DNA from 3 places in the Rheinheimera sp. ATLC3 genome. Region 2 is predicted to be linked to each of the others. Evidence: riboswitches for the same ligand, from Rfam matches in the RefSeq annotation. Region 2 holds a riboswitch; each other region holds the start of a gene.
The links. Region 2 has a riboswitch for cyclic di-GMP ahead of AC5SV9_RS18430 (DUF3718 domain-containing protein). Riboswitches for the same ligand answer to the same signal wherever they lie in the genome.
Positions count from the first base shown of each region.

Region 1 (7,108 bases), 1.9 Mb from region 2:
ACCGTGATGCGATTAACGGTTTTAACCTCGACCAGTCAATTGCTATCCGTATAGGCCATTTAGTCAGCGATAACACTCTGACTGAAATGGCCTATAACAAATATCCGCATTATCTGGTCGGGCCCTGGAACCTGGGTCAGCGTTTTCTCATGCACGGTTTTTTTACCGAGCACTTGTATGCCTACCTGCAGCAGCGCTATAGCACAGAGAAAACTGACGTATGAAGCAGGTTGCACTGGTAACGATACACGGTATGGGCGAAACCGAACCCGACTACGCGGCAACGTTATTCCAGACGGTGCAACAGGGCTTGGTGCAGCCTGCGCAGCTGTATTGCGGCACAGTGTATTATCAGGATCTACTGCAATATAACGAACAACGGGTGTGGCAAGCCACGGGTTTCAGGCTGCGCTGGAGTAAGCTGCGCCGCTTTATGTTATTCGGTTTTGCCGACGCTGCCGCCCTGGAACATCGCAAAGAGCAGCCGCACAGCCTGTACCATTACAGCCAATTGAAAATAGCCCGCGCCTTGTATCTGGCCAAACAGCAACTGACCGCAGATGGCAAACTGGTATTACTGGCACACTCATTGGGCTGTCATGTGTTGTCATGCTATTTGTGGGATGCGCAACAAGCCAAAGCCGGCGTTAAACCTGCCGCCGGTATCTGGCGGGATATAAAACGTTATCAGGCGGGTATCAGTGGCGATACACCATTAACCGATGATGATATTGCTTTTTTACGTGGCGATCGGCTGACAGCCTTGATTACAACCGGCTGTAATATTCCAATTTTTGTTGCCGCCCATGCCATCGAGCAAATTGTACCCTTTACCAAACCCCGCCACGACTTTATCTGGCATAACTATTACGATAAAGACGATGTGTTAGGCTGGCCGCTGGCCGACTTGTCTGACAGCTATGCAGCACTGGTTACGGATATCGAAGTAAATGCCGCAGGTGGCTTTTTCGGCTGGCTGGCCGCCAGCTGGAACCCGTTGTCGCATAACCAGTACTGGCGTGAACCTAAAATAATAACGACATTGATTGCATTACTGCATAAAAGTATTGGTGATACTAACTAACCCCAAATAAGGCCATTTCGCATATAGAAAAGTCATTCTTGTTCTTTATGTTTAACGGCAGCGTCCAATGTACTTAACAAACGTTGCATATATTGCTTGCGGAACCTTGTTCTGGTTAGTTCATTGCCAATTACAGAAACAAGCAATACGTTCAATGATTCCAAAACTATGTTGTCGTCGGGGTCACTCTTCGATAATTCAGAAAGCATTGTAATGTAACTTGGTTCAAAATCTGCCAAAACAGCATCAAACTCACTCTGTAAGTTTACCTTTTTCTTTAATGTCTCAATTTCAGCTTTCTGAGCGTTCGCTGCAGCAAGTTTTAGTAGCATTTCCATGCCTGACAACATACTGAGTTCAGTCTTTGCATTTGCTTTTAAATTAACAAAGCTACTCTGAGCAGCTTTATAATGTGCAGCATCAGGTAACGCACCATTGTTAAAAAAAGCGTTGGCAACAATCTGCAACTCTTTGTAGACATGCTGCATCATCAAAACAAATTGATACTGTGCAGACAACCAAGCGTCATAGTCTGCATATTCATTAGCTTCGAATGTATAAAGCAATTCCAACGCAATTAATTGCGGATTCACGATTCTGTTATAACGCTCGCTAACAATTTCCGCAGGCAAAACTTGACCATCGGCTGGAAAAACATCGGTATCGCTGGTAACCATATCAATTAATGACAACAATGAATTGTCACAGGCAGCGACAGCTTGCTCCATATTTGCAATAAAAGCATCGTCGCTTTTTAGTAACTGTGTCAAACGGGGCACGGTTTTAGCTGAGTTTTTCTGAACTTTTTCCTTAATTTTCATCAATTCAGCGTGAATATTTTCTTGGTTCTCTATCAATCCCTGCTTCAGGCTTTCCTGGCTGCCGTCATAGAATTTTTTTAACAAAATTCCAGCTTCGTCAAATGCGGACATACAACGATCACGTGATGCGGAAGCATAAGTTAGTATATGTACCGAGTGATTTATCTTCAGCCTGGGTTTCTTGGGTTCTGACGCAACGGCCTGCTGTAGTCTTGTATTCGGTTGCGCTGGCGCAGCAACTTTACCTGAGCTACATGCAGACAATGAAAAGAGCACGATAGAAAACGCCAACAAGTATGAATACTTCAACACCACTTCTCCCCTTTACGCTTCAATAGCTCATCAGATAAAAACCGAAACCAATGATTTAAAATATCTTTTGTAAAGACTGGTTAGAGTTTTTTACCAAATTTCTCGGCAAATTCCCGCACTTTGTACATGTGAGCATTTTCAGCCAGATCTGTCAGTACCGATTTGTATTTACTGTTGCCCGAGCTCCCCAGTACCCGGCAACTCCAGGCATGGAAATCTGCAAATTTGCCATAACGGTGGCGCGGTATCTTGGCTTCCTGTTGTAAAATGCGGCTTAATTCGTCTAACAACGTTTCGTTCGTAAGATGCTGTTTATAAATTTGTTTTACCGCATAGAGTCGAAGGTCAGCATCGCTGCTACGCAACATATTCAATAGTTGGTTAGTTTGCCAATCAAGCTCCGGGGACATAGTTGATATATCATGGATCACTCTAGCTTGCTCTATCCGGGTAGCCATAGCGCTAAGATAGTCTTCAACATAATTTTGTAATTTTGGCGGGGTATTGCCTTGCAGCACCGTATCAAGCGTTGAACGGTAACGCTCCAAGCCTGAGTATGCCAATGCTTTTATCGCCCAAATCATTTCACCCATATCAGTGGTATTTTGATAGTTAGCTAACACTCTTTCATTAATCACATCATATACTGCCGTGCTATTGACCCATTCAGCTATCAGCTGTTTGTATACCGCGATACGCGCAGCAGTGTCGCCCTGCGCTAGCGAACTCAGGTACCCTTGTATCAACTCTTCAGGTAAATATTGTTCTGTCGTTAATCCAACAGGTTTTACTGTGGTTAGCGCTACCTTAGGGGTGTATTGCCGCTTTTTCTCAATCTGCTGAGGTGTCATACCACTGGTCATGGCGGCAAAAGCATTTTTATCATACTGATTTATACTTTTTAAGCGCAGTAACAAGCTATTCGCAATCGCATCGGCCGTCTTATATTCCAACTCCACATTATGGGTAGTCAGGCCATTAAATATATCTTTTAACGCCAATCCTGTGGTTATTTTGTGGCGGATCACAACATCCCCCAGGTAACTGGCTTCGTGTAATGAAATTATTGGCGCAACCAATTTTGGTGCAGGGAAAGGTGTTTCGTCGCCAACAAAACGGCGCGAGTAGTCAACAAATATATCCAAATCAACTACATTCATATCTCTGTCAGATGCCAAAAGATTATTTTCTTTTAATAAACTTACAAACCTCGTTTGTACAATTCTTTCCAGTTGTTGTTGAGTAATATAGTTTCCGGTGAATTTTTCTACAGATTGCGTTACGTCGGCTTCAAAATGTCTAACTGAGTATTTTATATCAATATCACTATGCGGATAGGTCGGCATTTTTTCCGGCGCTTTGCTTTGCGCGCATGAGGCTAGCAACAACAGACTTAAACAAGCCGACAAAATCGGTTTTAAATAACGAACCATATCTCTCTCCCTTTCGCAGAACGTAATGCTTTAATCTCATATCTGGCTGATATAAATAAGAAGCTCCGGAATCCCAAGCTTGGTATTTTTACAATTTTAGTGTCGTATTAACGTGCCATCTATGCCGGTTACGCCATGCGATAGATGGAAAGAAAGGCTTATAAGTAGACATAACCAGATAACGGTGAGATTACCGCCATGCGAGACATTAAAGAAATGCGGCTAAGCTAATGCAACCACTGCCATCATTCACTTTGAGTAAAAGTTTTTAGACCAGCGGCTTTGCGTCCTGCCCTTTCGGAACAGTTTGCCCCTCTTAAAAACCAGCAATCACAATTAAAATAAATGCTGACTTAACAATTGAAAAGTTATACAAAATTTAACATTTTAACAAGCTTTTTATTCGTGAGCGTTTCTATCGAGCTATGTTAATCTCCAATGTCTTTTATGTTTTAACTTTATAGCCGGTATGGAAAATCCAGCAGATCACACCGATACACAGTGCCATAAACAATAAAATCATCGCCAGGCTCAGGCCTACGTTAACATCGGCCACGCCATAAAAGCTCCAGCGAAAACCGCTAATTAAATACACCACCGGGTTAAACAGCGTGATTTGCTGCCATAGTGGCGGCAGCATGCTGATCGAGTAAAAACTGCCGCCTAAAAATGTCAGCGGTGTAATCACCATCAGCGGTACTATCTGCAGTTGCTCAAAGCTGTTTGCCAGCACACCGATAATAAAGCCGAATAAACTAAAACTAATGGCAGTTAACACCAAAAATGCCAGCATCCATATCGGATGTTCAATACTGAAGTCGACGAAAAATCTTGCTGTCAGCAGAATAATTAATCCAAGCAAAATAGCTTTGCTGGCAGCTGCCCCGACATAACCAAGGATAATTTCGATGGCTGAAACCGGCGCCGACAAAATCTCATAGATAGTGCCAGAGAATTTTGGCATATAAATGCCAAAAGAAGCATTAGAGGTGCTTTCCGTCAGTACGGTCAACATGATAAGGCCGGGTACAATAAAGGCACCATAGCTGATACCGTCAATAGCGACCATTCTCGAACCAATCGCTGAGCCAAACACGATAAAGTACAACGATGTAGACAATACCGGCGAGGCAATGCTCTGCATCAGAGTACGCCAGGTACGCGCCAGCTCGAACAGGTAAATAGCTTTGATAGCGTAAAAGTTCATGCTGCATCTCCGATCAGGCCAATAAAGATATCTTCCAGTGAGCTTTCCCGGGTATTCAAATCGCTGAACTCTACACCTAAGCTATTGAGCTGACGCAATAAGGTAGTAATGGTGGCCTGCTCTTGCTGTGCGTCATAGGTGTAGATGAGTTGCCTGTTGTCGGCAGACAGTTGCAACTGGTACGCTGCCAGCGCAGGCGGAATTTCAGGTAGCGGTTCAACCAACTGTAGGAGCAGTTGTTTTTTACCCAGCTTTTGCATCAGGCTGCTTTTGTCATCGACCAGCACCAGCTTACCGGCCCGGATGACGCCGATGCGATCAGCCATGTCTTCTGCTTCTTCAATGTAATGCGTGGTCAGAATAATAGTCACGCCACTGTCACGCAGCCGGCGGATCATTTGCCACATATCCCGGCGCAATTCAACATCGACACCCGCAGTGGGTTCGTCCAGAAACAGGATCTGCGGCTGATGCGCCAACGCCTTGGCAATTAACACCCGCCGTTTCATGCCACCAGACAACGCCATAATTTTGCTGTCTTTTTTATCCCACAGCGACAAGTCCTTTAGCAGTTGCTGTAAATAGGCGGGGTCGGCCGGTTTACCAAATAAGCCCCGGCTGAAACTAACTGTATCCCAGACGGTTTCAAAAATACTGACCGACAACTCCTGCGGTACCAGCCCGATCCGCTGTCGGGCCTGCCGGTATTGTTTAACAATATCCAGACCATCAACCAACACAGTGCCAGTGCCCGGATTGACAATACCGCAGATGATGCTGATTAACGTGGTTTTACCGGCACCGTTTGGCCCTAAAAGCGCAAAAATTTCGCCGCGCCGGATCTCTAACTGCACATTCTGCAGCGCCTGAAAACCTGACGGATAGGTTTTGCTTAAATGATTAACCTGAATAACAGACTGCACTTGACCTCCTGCATCGCTGAATTTGCGTAACCAGTGTAGCGCAAACCGACGTAAAAGCCGGTTGCTATATGAACGCCGCACACCCTAATACCTCAGGTTAACCTGAGGTCAAGCAGCTAATTTTGATTGATTGCAGACTGAATTTACCGACTAACCTACAAAAAAAAAGCATGAACAACCATTTTGGTGCGACGAATTTTTTTCATGCCAGCCAGCACAATTTTGCGCCAGAAAGTACCTAATTTACGACCAAATGCAATTACTGTGGTAATAAAACAAGAAACTAGCTATAAAAATATAAAAAAGTTGATCTGTTTCAATAACTTACGATACTCTTTTCTGTAAATTTCAAACGAAAATCGTACTTGTGAATATTGAGCAAGATCTACGGTTTCGGGAACTATGTTGATTGGAGCAGGGAAGTACTATGCCACACAACAGATTTGCCGGTGAGAACAGCCAGAGCATGTTGGTTGAGGGGGTTTATTATGGCTTTATTGTGGCGCTGTTATGGGGTGGCTGGTTAGCGATGTCATTTCATGGTATCGCTGCGGGAATGTCCGCCTGGGATATCGCTTTTATCCGTTACAGTACTTCGGGCTTACTGCTCAGCCCGCTGCTGGTTATACACAAACCTGCCGTGCGTGTTGGCTGGCAAAAGCGCCTGGTTTTGTCTGTGCTGGCCGGGCCGCTGCTGTTATGGTTTGCACTGGGTGGTTACCATTATTCTCCTCTGGTACACGGCGCCTTTATTCAGTTAGTCACGCTGATTGTGTGCAGTATTATATTATCGGTACTTATTTTAAAAGAATGGTTTAGCTGGCAATGGGGGCTGGGCGTGGGCATTTTAATAGCTGGCCTGATGCTGGTGGTCGAACCCCGCTCTGACACTTTGGCGCACCAAGTAAACTCAGATCTGATGTTTGCTACGTCGGGCGCCATGCTGGCCGTATTTATTTTACTGCTGCGGCTGTGGCGTATCAGTGCGCTGACAGCACTTATTCTGGTGTCGGTATACTCCGCACTGTTTTATATACCGCTTTATTTATTCTTTAAAGGCCCATGGGCCTTAATGATGCTGGACTCTACCCTATTATGGCAACAAGTACTGGTACAAGGTGTGTTGTCTGGTGTAGTTGCCATCTTTGCTTTTTCTAAAGCAGCTCAGTACCTGGGCACCCGTCGTGCAGCGATGTTTCCGGCGCTGTCACCCGCCATAGCGCTAGGCGTCGGTCTGCCGTTTAACAGCCAGCTGCCAGGCCTGACGCAATACCTGGGTGTCGCGATATCACTGTTGGGGTTTACTGTCGCCTTGCTCAATACACACA
Region 1 is NZ_CM182103.1:2,073,047-2,080,154, forward strand. Features, by position in the region: gene AC5SV9_RS09585 (DUF6999 family protein) at 1-224, shown strand, start outside; gene AC5SV9_RS09590 (hypothetical protein) at 221-1,084, shown strand; gene AC5SV9_RS09595 (hypothetical protein) at 1,117-2,217, opposite strand; gene AC5SV9_RS09600 (hypothetical protein) at 2,298-3,650, opposite strand; cyclic di-GMP riboswitch class I at 3,879-3,972, opposite strand; gene AC5SV9_RS09605 (ABC transporter permease) at 4,096-4,857, opposite strand; gene AC5SV9_RS09610 (ABC transporter ATP-binding protein) at 4,854-5,780, opposite strand; gene AC5SV9_RS09615 (DMT family transporter) at 6,208-7,108, shown strand, end outside.
Region 1: another riboswitch for cyclic di-GMP. It lies ahead of AC5SV9_RS09600 (hypothetical protein); the one in region 2 lies ahead of AC5SV9_RS18430 (DUF3718 domain-containing protein).

Region 2 (7,108 bases):
GAGGGCGAAACGTATCCGATAACGCAGGCTGAATGGCAGGCAGCTAAATCACAAAAGCCTGTGCGCTGATAAGGAAAGCCTATGCTGGATTGGCAAATGATACTGGATGTAAAACCTTTCTCCTGGCATGAGTTGGGAACGGCGCTGGTTTGTGGCTTTATCATCGGGCTGGAGCGCCAACTGCGGGGTAAGCCTGCCGGTATCCGCACCTCTATTCTGATTGTTATGGGTACCTACGTATTTATCGCTGCATCTATGTCTGTTAACAGCAACATGACAGACCCTTCGCGCATTATTGGCCAGGTAATTACCGGTGTAGGCTTTCTTGGCGCCGGCGTTATGCTGGCCCGCGATGGTATGGTGCTAGGGGTGACATCCGCTGCCACTATCTGGGTATTGGCTGCTGTTGGCGTTTGTATCGGTATAGGTCAGGATCTGGTGGCAATTAAATTATCGCTGTTGGTGGTAGCTGTGCTGGTTGGTATCGATATCCTGGAGAACTCGTCTTCAGTGCTGCGCCGCGGTGTACACCGCACCTATAATGAATGGCTGCATCGTTCAAATGGCAGTTTGTTTAGCCGGCGTAAGGATGACATGCCGACAGCGAGAACAGATATTGATGATCCACATTAATATCTGTGCCATTAAGTTACGCTAGTATGCTGAATAATATAATAAATAAGAGGCTATTGAATGCTTGAGGCTGTCTGGATAGGGTTCGCATTTTCTCTGGGGTTGGTGGTGCGTGCCGTCGGTTTGCCGCCATTAGTTGGCTACCTGCTGGCAGGTTTTGTCATTTCAGCAACGGCATCCGACCTTAACCTGCCACCCGAAGGCCCGTCTATTATTCATCACGTTGCCCATCTTGGCGTCTTACTCCTGCTGTTTACCGTAGGCTTAAAGCTTAATGTACGCAGCTTAGGCAAACCTGAAGTCCTGGGCGGCAGTACCTTGCATTTTGTGTTATCCATCGTACTGACATTACCGGCAGTGCTGTTTATTTTTGATGTCAGTTGGTATCAGGCGCTGATGCTGGCAGTCGCCCTGGCATTTTCCAGCACAGTGCTGGCAGCAAAAGTGCTTGAGGGTAAACGCGAAATACGGGCGTTTCATGGCCGTGTCGCTATCGGTATTCTTATCATGCAGGATTTGCTGGCGCTGCTGGTGATGAGCCTTGCCAATGGTACTACGCCGTCACCATGGGCCTTGCTGGTATTTGCGCTGCCACTGCTGCGGCCATTACTTTATAAACTGCTTGATGCCAGTGGCCACGAAGACTTGCTGATCCTGTTTGGATTGATGTTGGCGCTGGTGATTGGTGGTCAGGGCTTTGAGCTGGTGGGTTTGAGCTCTGAGCTTGGGGCGCTGGTATTTGGTGCCATGCTGGCTAAGCATCCGCGGGCGGGTGAGTTGTCTAAGTCACTTTGGAGTATTAAAGAGTTTTTTCTGGTCGGGTTTTTCCTGCAGATTGGTATAGATGGCTTACCGGATGCCAATGCCTGGTTATTTGCCGGTGTTATGTCTCTGTTGTTACCGTTAAAAGCGCTGCTGTTTTTTCTGCTGCTTATCCTGTTTAAATTGCGTGCCCGCAGCGCGTTTTTAACCAGTATCAGCCTGACAAACTACAGTGAGTTTGGCCTGATTGTCGCCAGCGTTGTGCTACCAGAGTGGCTCATTCCGCTGGCACTGACAGTGGCAATCTCTTTTGTGATTTCTGCACCGTTGAACCGGATGGCACACCCTCTGTACGACAGACTGTGTAACTGGCTGCTGAAATTTGAGCGTAATATCCACCATCCGGATGAACAGCCGGTATCGCTTGGCGATGCGCAGGTGCTAATTATGGGCATGGGGCGTACCGGCAGTGCGGCTTATAATTACCTGAAAAACAACCGTAAAATCATTGCGATGGATTCAGATCCGGCAAAAGTGCGGGAGCATCAGCGCAAAGGTATGAATATTTTCTACGCTGATGCTGAAGATCAGGTGTTCTGGCAGGATCTGCACTTTGGTGATGTTGAAGCCGTTATTCTCAGTATGAATGATGTCGAAGCCAAGATGATTGCAGCCAAAAAACTGCGAAATGCTGGTTTTAAAGGCTTTATTGTCTCGCACAGCATGCACGACGATGAAGCGCGTGACATCATTGCTGCCGGTGCTGACCAGACATACCTGACAATGTCAGAAGCCGGGGTTGGTATCGCTGAGCACGTTAAACAGCATTGTTTTGGCGTAGTGGGGAAATAACCTGACAAAAAAATAAGGCGCCTTCAGGCGCCTTATTTTTATGAATTTAATCTGCCAATTAGCTTGCGCTACGCTCTTTGATAGCAGCGATAATTGGTGATGAGCCGAAACCATTGCTGGTTGCCCACTCGATATCGCCTGAAGCAGCAATCTGGCTACCTGGTAACTGGCTGATGATAAAACCTGCAGTGTCAGCAGCGTTGTATTTAATTGCGTGGCGGATCAGTGGTAAACCGTCACAAACTACGCCGTCGTATACATTACGTAAGCGTAAGCGGTTATCAGACAGTGTTTTACGCAGGTTGTTTTTGCTGTCAGCAGCAACATAAGAACAGATTGATTGTGCCAGCTGATCGTCAGCTGCAACTGGAGTGCTGATAAATGAAGTGGCTGCGATAACAGTAGCTAAAGTGATTAATTTGGCTTTCATAGTCTTGCTCCAAAATGAGTTAGTTCACAATCATCAATTAAGCAGTTTCAGTCTTCTGAAGTGCTTACCACGAAAGGACATGCAGCATGTCGAGTAACCCTGACAGAGCAGAATACACATCGCATTTGCGACGGCAGCCCAGCTATCGTAGATACCTTTTAACAGCGGTAACCTTAGACCTGAAGCTTTGCGTGTACACCCTTTCGGATGACTTGCCTTTCGAGCGTGCGCATTCTAATTAACGGCTATTTTTTATGCAAGCTTAATTTTGACTGAATTGAAATTATTTTTAAATTTAACTGGTTATACCTGTTAGCCGGTAGAGCGCAGCATGCTGTCACTGTGGGCCAGGCTGACACTGATTGCCAGTTTTATGGCCTCCAGCACCAGGCTGGTACTCAGACTGGCGGTGCCGGGAATTTTGCTGGCTTGCACCGGTGTCAAAGGTACCTGTATCAGGCCGCCATGCAGGCTGGTATTCTGGTGCTTGATATAATGCATTAAACCGTAAAACAGGTGGTTGGCGACAAAGGTACCGGCGCTGTATGACAACCGGGCAGGTAAAGCGTGGCTTTGCAGTGCATCGACAATAGCATTGAGCGGCAGGTTACTGAAATAGGCCGCCGGCCCGTGCTGAGCAGTCAGACTGTCTTTGGGTTGCTGCTGCTTATTATCTGGTTCGCTGGCGTCATTAATATTCAGTGCTACTTTCTCAACTTGGATATCAACCTTTGAACGGCACTGATTAATCAGCAGTAAATATGCCGGTTTATAGTTAGTGATAAGCTGTTCAAGTGCTGTCAGGCTTTGTTTGAACACGCAGGGCAGTTGTTCAACCTGGATCCGGCAATCTGTTGCGACTTGCCAGTCAGCCAGGCTTAGTAACTGTTGGTACAGCTCAGTATCTGTCTGGGGGCCTGGATGGTCAATCACGGCAATCAGTATGCTGCGCATGCTGCAGTACTCCTTTACTTTATCCTTGAAATGCTCACTGCGCCTTAGCTTACTACAGCGTGCTTCAGACTGACAGATCAAGCGCCGTAAGCGCCACTACAGCGCGCTGCCAGCGCCGGTACAGACTGTCAGCTGTACTGGCTGATAGCTGAGGCTGAAATTGCCAGCCCGCTTGCCATATCTGCTCAATCTCATTCAAACAGCTGAAGTGCCCCAATTGTAACGCCGCTAAAAAGGCTGCACCTAACGCCGTAGCATCGGTCGTGTGGCAGCGGGTAATATCAGTCTGGGTCAGATCAGACAGAGCCTGTAAATACCAGCGGTTGGCCGTCATGCCACCATCAACGCGCAGGCTGTTTACTGTTATACCATCCTGGGCGATGGCAGTAAGAAGATCGCGGCTTTGATACGCCACGCTGCAAAGCGCTGCCGCGGCAAGCTCAGCGCGGCCCGTATCCCGGGTCATGCCAAACAAAGCGGCTTTGATCTCCGGATGCCAGTAGGGTGTGCCAAGGCCGGTGAAAGCGGGGATCAGCAGCTCAGTTTGCTGATAATGGCTTTGCTCTGCCAGGGTTTCTGTCTCACTGGCTTGTTGGATAACACCCAGCTTATCGCGCAGCCATTGCACAGTGGCGCCAGCCATAAAAATGCTGCCTTCCAGCGCATAGGTGCAGTTGCCGTTTAGCCGCCAGGCAACAGTCGTTAATAACTTATGCTGGCTGCTAATGATGTTATCGCCGGTATTTACCACGGCAAAGCAACCGGTGCCATAAGTGCTTTTGCTCATACCGGCACTAACACAGGCCTGACCAAGTAGCGCGGCTTGCTGATCACCAATCATACTCAGCACCGGGACAGGTGCACCAAACAGCTTGGTTTCGGTCACGCCAAACAGGCCGGCATTATCTTTTACCTCTGGCAATAACGTTGCGGGAATATCAAAGAGCTCAAGCAGCTCATCATCCCAGCACTGGCTGTGAATATTAAACAGTAACGTGCGGCTGGCGTTGCTGGCATCTGTGGCATGTACTTTGCCGCCGGTCAGCTGCCACAGCAGGTAACTATCCACAGTCCCAAAACACAACTCACCGTTTTTTGCTTGCTGCTTCGCCCCTGCGACATGCTGTAGCAGCCAGGCTAGCTTAGTAGCAGAGAAATAAGGGTCAGCCAGCAAACCGGTTTTTTGCTGTAGTAGTGTATCCAAGCCCTGATCTTTTAGTTGTTGGCACTGTTTGCTGCTGCGTCTGTCTTGCCAGACAATGGCGGGGTACAGCACTTTACCGGTTGCTCTGTGCCACAGCACAGTGGTTTCGCGTTGGTTGGTGATCCCAATACCGGCAACGTCTGATGCTTTTATACCGGCTTGATGCAAAACGGCGATGATACAGTGGTATACCGTCTGCCAGATTTGTTCAGGGTCTTGCTCTACCCAGCCCGGCTTGGGGTAGTTAAGCGGCAGTTCCTGCTGATGGCAGGCGATAACCTGTAGTGCTTTATTGTAAAGAATAGCGCGGCTGGAGGTGGTACCCTGATCAATTGAAAGTATATATTTGGCCATGACAGATGCATTTAGCGTTATGCTTAAGTTATTGTGCAGCCTAGCAGTAAAACAGGCTAAAGCCTATGCCAACAAATGGAGACAGTATGATTGTAACCTTTAAATCCAAAGCCAGCGGCGATTTGATTTATTTCAAAGATGCCGCCTTAAAGCTGCTTAATTTGATGGGGCGTGACGACAAAGTGCCCTCAGCCCTGTATGCCGAAGATGTGCCAGCAGCGCTGCAACAGTTGCAGCAAGGCCTGGCAGAGATAGCTGAACAAGAAAAAGCCAAAGTGCAGCAGCAAGAAGAAGGGCAGGCCAGCTCTGATGGCAAAAAATACATCAGCCTCAATACCCGGGCCATACCTTTGCTGGAGATGCTGCAAAAGGCTCAGAAAAAGCAGTGTCCGGTATCCTGGGAGTGACACTCAGCTTTCTTGCTGCGCGCTGCAGGCTTGGCTAAAAGCGGTCATGGCGCGGCAGCGTCAGGCTAACCAACAGCCCGCCGGCAGTGTTACGTAAACTGATCGTGCCGCCGTGCGCTTCAATAATATCGCGGCACAACGTCAGACCAATGCCTGAGCCATTCGTTTTACTGGTATAAAACGGTACCAGTGCGTGCTGTAATACATCGTCCGTGATGCCTCCGCCGCCATCCTGAACACAAAGCGTTAACGCCGTATTTTGCTCAAGCAAACGCAAACTGATTTGCTCAGGTGGTGAGCCTGATTCATGGGCGTTTTTCAGTATGTTCAACAACAGCTGGGCCAACTGTTGGCTATCGGCCTGCCACTGAAGCACTGGCAGTTGTCCGAGCAGCTCAAAATCGTACTGATCCTGCAGCTGGTTAATCAGGCGCGGCCAGTTCACCGGTGCCAGTTTAGGCGCCGGCAACTTTGCAAACTGAATGTAGGCTTGTACAAACTGGTTTAAATGCAGGCAGCGTTCACTGATGGTGTCAAATAGCTGACTTAACGCGGCCAGATGTTGCTTGTCGGCCATGGCCTTACCGGAAAACGCCAGCGATGACAAAGGCGCCAGCGTGTTGTTTAACTCATGGCCGATAACTCGCAGCAGTTTTTTCCAGGCGTTTAACTCTTCGCGCTGAATTTCGCGGGTTAGCGGTTTTAATAAATACAGCCAGTGTAGCCTCTGGTTAAGCTGAAACTGGCTGACGGACAAATGCCAGACGCTTTGCTCGGCATTATCCAGCCTTATCAGCCCTTGCTGACGACCTGTCAGTGCCTTATGCAGTTCGGGTTTGTCTGTCGCCACGCTGAACAGCTTACTGCCATCGAAGGCTTTGCCCTGATGCAACAAACGGCGTGCTGCAGGATTACTCATCAGGACAGTATCGGCGGCGTCGGTCAACAGCAGGGCGGTGGGGCTGCTTTGCAGTACGGTATCAAGCAGCAGTTCGCGCTGGTATAACGTAGCTCGCTCACTGCGTAATTGCGCCGACATCTGATTAAGGCTATCAGCCAATGGTTTAAGCTCGTGCACCCGCAGCTGGTTTGCACTGGTGTTAAAACTGCCGTCCTGCAGGTTTTGCGCATGCAGAACCAACGCCTGGATTTCCCGGTGCAGCGGTGCTAAGGCGCGCTGCAGCAGTATTGCCAGTGTGAGAAAAAACACACAGATACCTGCACTTAGCAGGGTATCTGCTCCGAGGTACTGGTGTTGTAGCAGCAGAGCCAGCAAGGTCAGAGCAGCACACAACAGATTAAGCCGGCTTTTGCTGCTCAGTTTGCTAAAACGCAAAACATGATCAGGGCGTTTCAATACCATAGTGCTCCATACGCCGGTACAGTGCCTGGCGGCTGATGCCAAGCTGTTTGGCTGCGCGCGATACTACGCCCCCCGCGAGCTGCAAGGCCTGCTCTAACTGAGTGCGGTCAATATCATCGAGTGAGCGTTTAGAGCTGGCAGCGGTATCC
Region 2 is NZ_CM182103.1:3,951,796-3,958,903, forward strand. Features, by position in the region: gene AC5SV9_RS18415 (DUF1289 domain-containing protein) at 1-69, shown strand, start outside; gene AC5SV9_RS18420 (MgtC/SapB family protein) at 82-633, shown strand; gene AC5SV9_RS18425 (cation:proton antiporter domain-containing protein) at 694-2,247, shown strand; gene AC5SV9_RS18430 (DUF3718 domain-containing protein) at 2,306-2,677, opposite strand; cyclic di-GMP riboswitch class I at 2,807-2,904, opposite strand; gene AC5SV9_RS18435 (pyroglutamyl-peptidase I family protein) at 2,990-3,631, opposite strand; gene glpK (glycerol kinase GlpK) at 3,696-5,189, opposite strand; gene AC5SV9_RS18445 (DUF1840 domain-containing protein) at 5,276-5,596, shown strand; gene AC5SV9_RS18450 (sensor histidine kinase) at 5,631-6,959, opposite strand; gene AC5SV9_RS18455 (sigma-54-dependent transcriptional regulator) at 6,940-7,108, opposite strand, start outside.

Region 3 (7,108 bases), 1.3 Mb from region 2:
CCACTGATACTTTACGCGGGTCCAGCCCCGGTACACTGCCGGCAATCAGGCTGACAATGGCTTCAACCTGGGTGGCTTTAAGCTCATAACCCGGGGTCAGATCAACCATCACCGACGCTGCTGATTTCTCTTCCTGCCGGCCAATAAATACGCTGCGCTTTGGCACGGCCAGATGCACACGGCTGTTACGCACACCGTCCATGGTAATAATGGTGCGGGCCAGTTCCCCTTCCAATGCATGCTGATACTGCATCGACTCCATAAACTGGCTGGTACCCATGGTTACCTTGTCACCTATTGTCGACAAACCTTCCGGCATTGCTGCCTTTATACCACGGGCCGCTAAGGTAATACGGGCGTCGGCCAGACGGTCTTGCGGTACCATGATATTGCCGGTGTCGGTATCGATACGGAACGCGACCTGCTCTTTATCAAGGATCTCCAGAATACCGGCTTTATCATAGTGTTCCTGGTTACCATACAGCGGCACATAGTTTTTCGCCGAGGTCCATAAAATCAGCACTATGGTTGCAGCCACCAGTGTCGCCAGCAAGGCAATTGACGCCATACTGCGGTCACCACCGGGTAACCAGCTGAACCGGCTGGACAGATTAATCACTTTCTCGCGGAAGTTACCTTCAATCGCTGCCGCAGGCATTTTCTTTACCACTTCGCCTTTCATTGCCTTGTCCTTACAGTGACATCCGCATTACATCATCAATACCGCTGATAACCTTGTTACGCACCTGCAGCAGCATCGAAAAGCTTAAACCCGCCTTCTGGCTGGCTACCATGGCGCCAATCACATCGTCACTGCTGCCGGTATCAACCGCCGTCATCATGTCTGCGGCAATATTCTGCTGTTGATTGATGTTGCGGATCACGGCAGAAAAGTCTTCGCTGATACCAACGCTATTGCTGGCGGGCGCTATGCGCTCACTGCTGGCAGTTTGTTGTAACCTGGTCATCATTTCCAGCATCTGGCTCTGGCTGTCTATTGGTGAAATCATCATAAAATCCTTAAGAAGCTAATGCGTCAATGTCGACACCATGCTCACGCATGGCAGCCAGTTTGTAACGTAGTGCACGGGTACTGACACCCAGTGCTTCTGCGGTACGGGTACGGTGGCCGTTAAATTTCTGCAGCAAATCCAGAATGTAATCAAACTCAGCATTCTGTTTGCTTTGCTTGAGCAGGCTGGCACAAATGGCCGCTGCCTGCGGATGACAACGGGGTAAATTCAGATCTGCAACCTGCAGCTCGATACCCCGGGCCATCACCAGCGCCCGCTGCATCACGTTTTCCAGCTCGCGCACATTGCCCGGCCAGTTGTACTGCAGCATTACGTCGGCAGCGTCCCGGCTTAAGCGGTACTTACCGTTGCCGTATTTGGTAATAAAAAAGTCTGCCAGTGGCAAAATATCATCCCGCCTTTCGCGCAGCGCCGGCCAGCTCAGTGGCAAAACGTCCAGGCGGTAAAATAAATCCTCGCGGAACAAGCCTTGCTCTACCTGACTGCGCAGGTTCTTATTGCTGGCGGCAATGACACGGATATCCAGCTTAATGCGGCTATTGCTGCCCAGACGCTCTACCTCTCGCTCCTGCAACACACGCAGTAACTTCGCTTGCAAGGGCAGCGGCAACTCAGAAATTTCATCCAGTAAGATGCTGCCGCCATTGGCTGCTTCGAACTTACCGATTTGCTGATTCACTGCGCCGGTAAAAGCGCCTTTGTTGTGACCAAACAGCATAGCCTCCAGCATATGCTCCGGAATAGCAGCGCAATTTACCGCGACAAAAGGCTGGTCTGCACGGTCTGATGCCTGATGAATAAAACGCGCCAGCCGCTCTTTACCGGTACCGGATTCCCCCAGGATCAGCACGCTGGCTTCAGTTTGCGCGGCGCGGTTGGCCAACTGCAAAATCTGCCGGCTGGCGTGCGACACTGCCACCAGATCTTTTAACCCCGCGCTCATGGCAGTGGCGTTACGCACTGAGGTTTTTACCTGAGACGCAAAAAAAGGTTTAAGTAAATAATCAATAGCGCCGCTTTGTAAGGTTTCAGACGCCAGCGCACTTTGGTTTGAGTCAACCATGCTGATAATTTGCGCCCCCGGCAGCTTACGGTGTACCAGAGCAACCAGATCCGGTAACGCCATTTGCGCCATAGCACTGTCGATAAAAACCAGTGCCGGTTTGTAATCCTGACACAGGCTGACAACCTGCGTCACATCAGCGGCATGTAGCAACTGGTATCCTTCAGCGCAGATGCACTGATGCACCTCATTACAGGGCGCTTGCTGCTCTATCCATAACACATAAGGTGATTTCATCGGGCGTCAGATCCTGCTCAGGAAGTGGTTCGGATTAACCGGATAGACACCCGGCGGTTAGATTGTTCGGCTTTGCCCTGCGCCGGCAACAGCGGATAGCGGTTACCGTGGGCTCTGATCTCCAGCATGCTGGCTTTTACCCCCAGCTCGATCAGTCTGGACGCCACTTCATCGGCACGCTCCTGCGACAACACACGGTTCGCTAAAGGGGTACCGACATCATCAGTGTGGCCATCGATCAGGATTTTTTTGATGCTGTTATCCAGCTGTAGATAGCGCGCCAGCTTCTGTAAGCTGGGTAATTGCTGGCGGTCAACCTGACGTTTACCGGAGGCAAAATAGATTTCGGTGTCGCGGGCCTGCTGCCAGGACAATGGTGACATTTGCGCAACACAGCCCTGAAACTTGTCCACTGCATCAGCGGCACGCACACTGGTCAGCACTAACTGCTGCTGTGCATCACCCAAATCAAACTGTAACCAGGCGCCTTGCTGCAGCTGATGCAGCAGCGGCAAAGCCGCTTGCAGAAAACTGACTTCGCTGTCCTGATATAACTCGGCAACGTACTGCTCTGCCGCAACGGCTTGTGTGGTTTGCCAGTCGGCAGGACGGGCCATCACGCTGACCTGCTGCAATTCTGAATGAGGCTGAGCCAGCGCCAGATTAAGCCGCAGTGGCTGACCAGGCTCCAGCGCGAAACTGACCTGCCCTAAACCCCTGACCTGTTGTTGTAACTGGCAATAAAAAGGATCGCTGTTAAGCTGCCATTTGGCCTGCTCTGCCGGTTGCGTCAGCAGTGCTGCCGTCGCCAGTGCCCCTGGCAGGCTGGCGCTTAACCACAAACTGAAAGACAATACAGACACCTTATACACCTTTTATTTTGTCATTACCCTCACGCCGGGCAAATCAGCCTGGCGCAGCAAAATAAAAAGCAAACGGCATAGAACAGCACAGGACACTGATGCTTTAGCCATAGTGAAACGGCTAACACCAGTGAATGGCGCTAAGCTAATGCGGCCCCGCTGTCGTAGCGTTTTAACACGCCGTAGACCGGAAGCTTTGCGTCCTGCCCTTTCGGTGCAGTTTGCCTTTTAATTGTCTTAACAAGCTCACAAATCCGACCAGATTTATGAACTGAAACTGAATAACACAAACGATATCGAAATTACGTTGGCTTAGCAAGAGTGTTTTTTAACAATATCTAATATGACGTTTAAAATCACATATTTGCAACTGCATATTTTTTCGCCAACCACTAACATAATTCCAACACTGCTCTGACCTGTTGTGCTTATAAACTGACTAAACAGTGAGAAAAACTGCAAAACTATTTAAACGAACACAGCAAGCCAGCTTGTATTGTCTCTGCATATTATGGCGCTATGATGACAGCCTGCGTGCTAGCCCAGCGCGCCGATAACATTTACCCGCAGATTCTCCGGAATTTCGTTATACGACAACACCGCCAGCGAGTTCTGGGTAAAAGTACGGGCATAGCGCGCCAGTAATGGCCTCAGCTGTGGGATCACCACCAGCGCCGGGGTATGGCCCTGCTGCTGCATCTGACTGCAAATCAGCGGCATATTGCGCTGGAATTGGCTCAGCAGGTTGGGGGCCACCGGGAAGCTGTCCAGTGTGACTTTGCCAGCCTGCATCGCCTGATTCAGCGCGCTTTGCAGCGTTTGCTCCAGCTTTTCATCCAGCGTAAAGGCGGCCAGTTCATCTTTGTCGCCACTGATTTGCCGCACCAACGCCCGCTGCAACGCACAGCGTACGTCTGAGGTTAACAGCAACGGGTCTTTCGTCACTTCGCTGCTATCGAGCAGGGTGCTGCCAATGGTTAAAATGTCGCCAAGGCTAACCTGCTCACGCAGTAGCAAGCGATACACTTTCAGCTGCACCGTGGCACTCAGCGCTTTATCCAGCGCTTCGGCCAGCACCGGCGCCACATTCGCCAGCCGTTTATTCAGCTGTTTTACATCTTCATAGACAAACAGCTCAGACAAATGCTCTTTAATCAGCTTACCGGCATGGGTCGCAATCACTGTGGCGAGATCAACAACCGAATAGCCCAGGTTCAGCGCTTTAGCGCGGCTGTTGGTATCTATCCACACCGCCTCCAGACCATAGGCCGGGTCTCGGGTAATTTCACCGTCCAGCTGGCCGTAGATTTCACCGGTATTCAGCGCCAGTAATTGCTGCGGGTTCAGCCGCCCCGACGCTACCGGCACGCCGGCGAGTTTGATACGGTATTCCTGCGGGTTTAGCTGCAGATTATCGCGCACCCTTACCTCTGGCAGTAAAAAGCCGCTTTGCTCTGATAGCGTTTTACGAATACCGCGCAGCGTTTGCACCAGTTCTTCGCCTTTTTCTTTGTCTGCCAGGTAAACCAGCCGGAACCCCAATTCAATCGACAGCCGATCCACATGGGGAATATCATCCCAGCCCAGTGTTTTTGGCGCTTGCGCGATGGTTTCAGTCAGTCGTTCCGCCTGAATAAGTTCGCCTTTATCCACGCTTTGCTGTAAGCGCCAGGCGACATAAATCAGTGGCAGACCAAAACCGATAAAAGCCATGGCCGGCATGCCGGGCACGGCACCGAGAATCAGCATAATGCCGCCGGTAGTCAGCAACACCCGTGGTGAGGCCAACAGCTGTCTACCGACCTCATCAGACATTTCGCCTTCATCGTTCATCCGGGTAACAATAATGGCCGCCGCAACCGCCAGCAGTAATGACGGGATTTGCGCGACTAAGCCATCACCTATCGTCAGCAGAGCGAAGCGTTGAAAGGCTTCCCCCATACTCAGGCCATGCTGGAACACGCCGATGCTGATACCACCCAGCAGGTTGATCACCAGAATGATCAGACCGGCAATAGCATCGCCACGGACAAACTTGGACGCACCGTCCATTGAGCCGTAAAAATCGGCCTCTCTTGCTACTTCTGACCGGCGATCTTTTGCCTGCTCCGGCCCAATCAAACCGGCGTTTAAGTCGGCATCTATTGCCATTTGTTTGCCGGGCAACGCATCCAGGGTAAAACGGGCAGCAACTTCTGAAATCCGCTCGCCACCTTTGGTAATCACTACAAAGTTTATCACCATCAGAATAACAAACACCACCATACCCACGACGTAATTGCCGCCGATAACCACCTCACCGAACGCCTGAATGACACGGCCGGCAACGTCAGAGCCTTCATGGCCGTGCAGTAACACCACCCGGGTTGAGGCAATATTCAGTGTCAGCCGCATCAGTGTCGCGACCAGCAGCACGGTGGGGAATACCGAGAAATCGAGCGGTTTTTTACTGGATACCGCGACCAGCAGCACGATGACCGACAGCACGATATTAAAAGTAAACAGCGCATCCAGCATCCAGGCTGGCAGCGGTAGCACTACCATGGCCAGAATGGCCAGCAGCAATACCGGAATAGCGGTGTAAGGTTGGGTCAGTATGCGCCAGTTCACTGTTTAACTACCTCGGACTTTAGCTTTATCTAACAAAGATTTCGGGATCTCAAGCGCCGGTAAGGGCGCCGGCTGCTGACCGCGGCCATGCTTGTAGGCTTTTAGCTGCATAACATAGGTCAGCACATAGGCAATGGCGGTGTATAAGCCTTTTGGTACTTCCTGATCGACACGGGTCGAGTAATAAATGGCCCGGGCCAGCACGGGCACTTCCAGCACTTCTATCTGATGACGCTGCGCCACGCCTTTAATACGCAACGCTATTTCATCAATACCTTTGGCCACCACGTATGGGGCCCGGGCATCTTTTTCGCTGTACCGGATTGCCACCGCATAATGCGTCGGGTTCATCACGATCACGTCAGCTTTTGGTACCCGCTCTTCAATGCGGCGGTTTGCCATCTGAAACTGGATTTGGCGGATACGGCTTTTTATCTCAGGGCTGCCATCAGCGGACTTACGTTCTTCTTTCACTTCCTGTTTGGTCATTTTCAGTTCTTTGGCAATTTTGTGCGCCTGATAAGGCACATCAATGGCCGCAATCAATAACAAGGCACAGGCGGTGAGCATAAGGCACAGTGCCAGCAGCCCCATGCCTTCCTGCAACGCAACATTCAGGTCCAGCCGCTGCAACATCAGCAAGCGCTGCCACAGCTGGCTTAAGAACAAGTAAAGACAGCCGGCCAGTAACGTAATTTTCAGGATGGATTTACCCAGCTCTACCAGTGCATTCAGGCTAAACATCCGTGCCAGGCCTTTTAACGGGTTAAGCTGCTGAAACCGCGGGCTGAATAATTTGGCAGAGTAGATAAAACCGCCCGGTAACACGCCGGTAATCACCATAGCGATAAAGAGTAAAAACAGAAAAGGCAACAGCGTACCGAGCATATCGCCGAACGCCTGCCCTACAGCAACCGGCATCAGCTTCTCGTCTGCCAGCATGGCTTTATTCAGTTGCAGGCTGCGCTGCATCAATTGCATAAACAACGTCAGAAACAGCTGGGCAAACCATAACAAACCGGCAATGCCTAAAATCAGCAGTACGGCGGTATTCAGCTCTTTTGAGCGGGCAATCTGGCCTTCTTTGTGGCCTTTCTCTAACCGTTTCGCCGTGGGTTGTTCGGTTTTTTCCTGAGAACTGCTTTGCTCTGCCATCGCTTATCTCATCAACAGGTAAAGGTTATTCAGCATGTCGTTTATCATGCCGGAGAAACGCTGGCCGGTTTGCACCACAGTCAGGTACACACAAACAAAGCCGAGCACCATATTCATCGGAAAGCCCAGTACGAAAATGTTCAGCG
Region 3 is NZ_CM182103.1:2,663,166-2,670,273, reverse strand. Features, by position in the region: gene fliF (flagellar basal-body MS-ring/collar protein FliF) at 1-682, opposite strand, end outside; gene fliE (flagellar hook-basal body complex protein FliE) at 693-1,013, opposite strand; gene AC5SV9_RS12410 (sigma-54-dependent transcriptional regulator) at 1,021-2,334, opposite strand; gene AC5SV9_RS12405 (OmpA family protein) at 2,352-3,197, opposite strand; cyclic di-GMP riboswitch class I at 3,344-3,433, opposite strand; gene flhA (flagellar biosynthesis protein FlhA) at 3,735-5,807, opposite strand; gene flhB (flagellar biosynthesis protein FlhB) at 5,811-6,962, opposite strand; gene fliR (flagellar biosynthetic protein FliR) at 6,966-7,108, opposite strand, start outside.
Region 3: another riboswitch for cyclic di-GMP. It lies ahead of AC5SV9_RS12405 (OmpA family protein); the one in region 2 lies ahead of AC5SV9_RS18430 (DUF3718 domain-containing protein).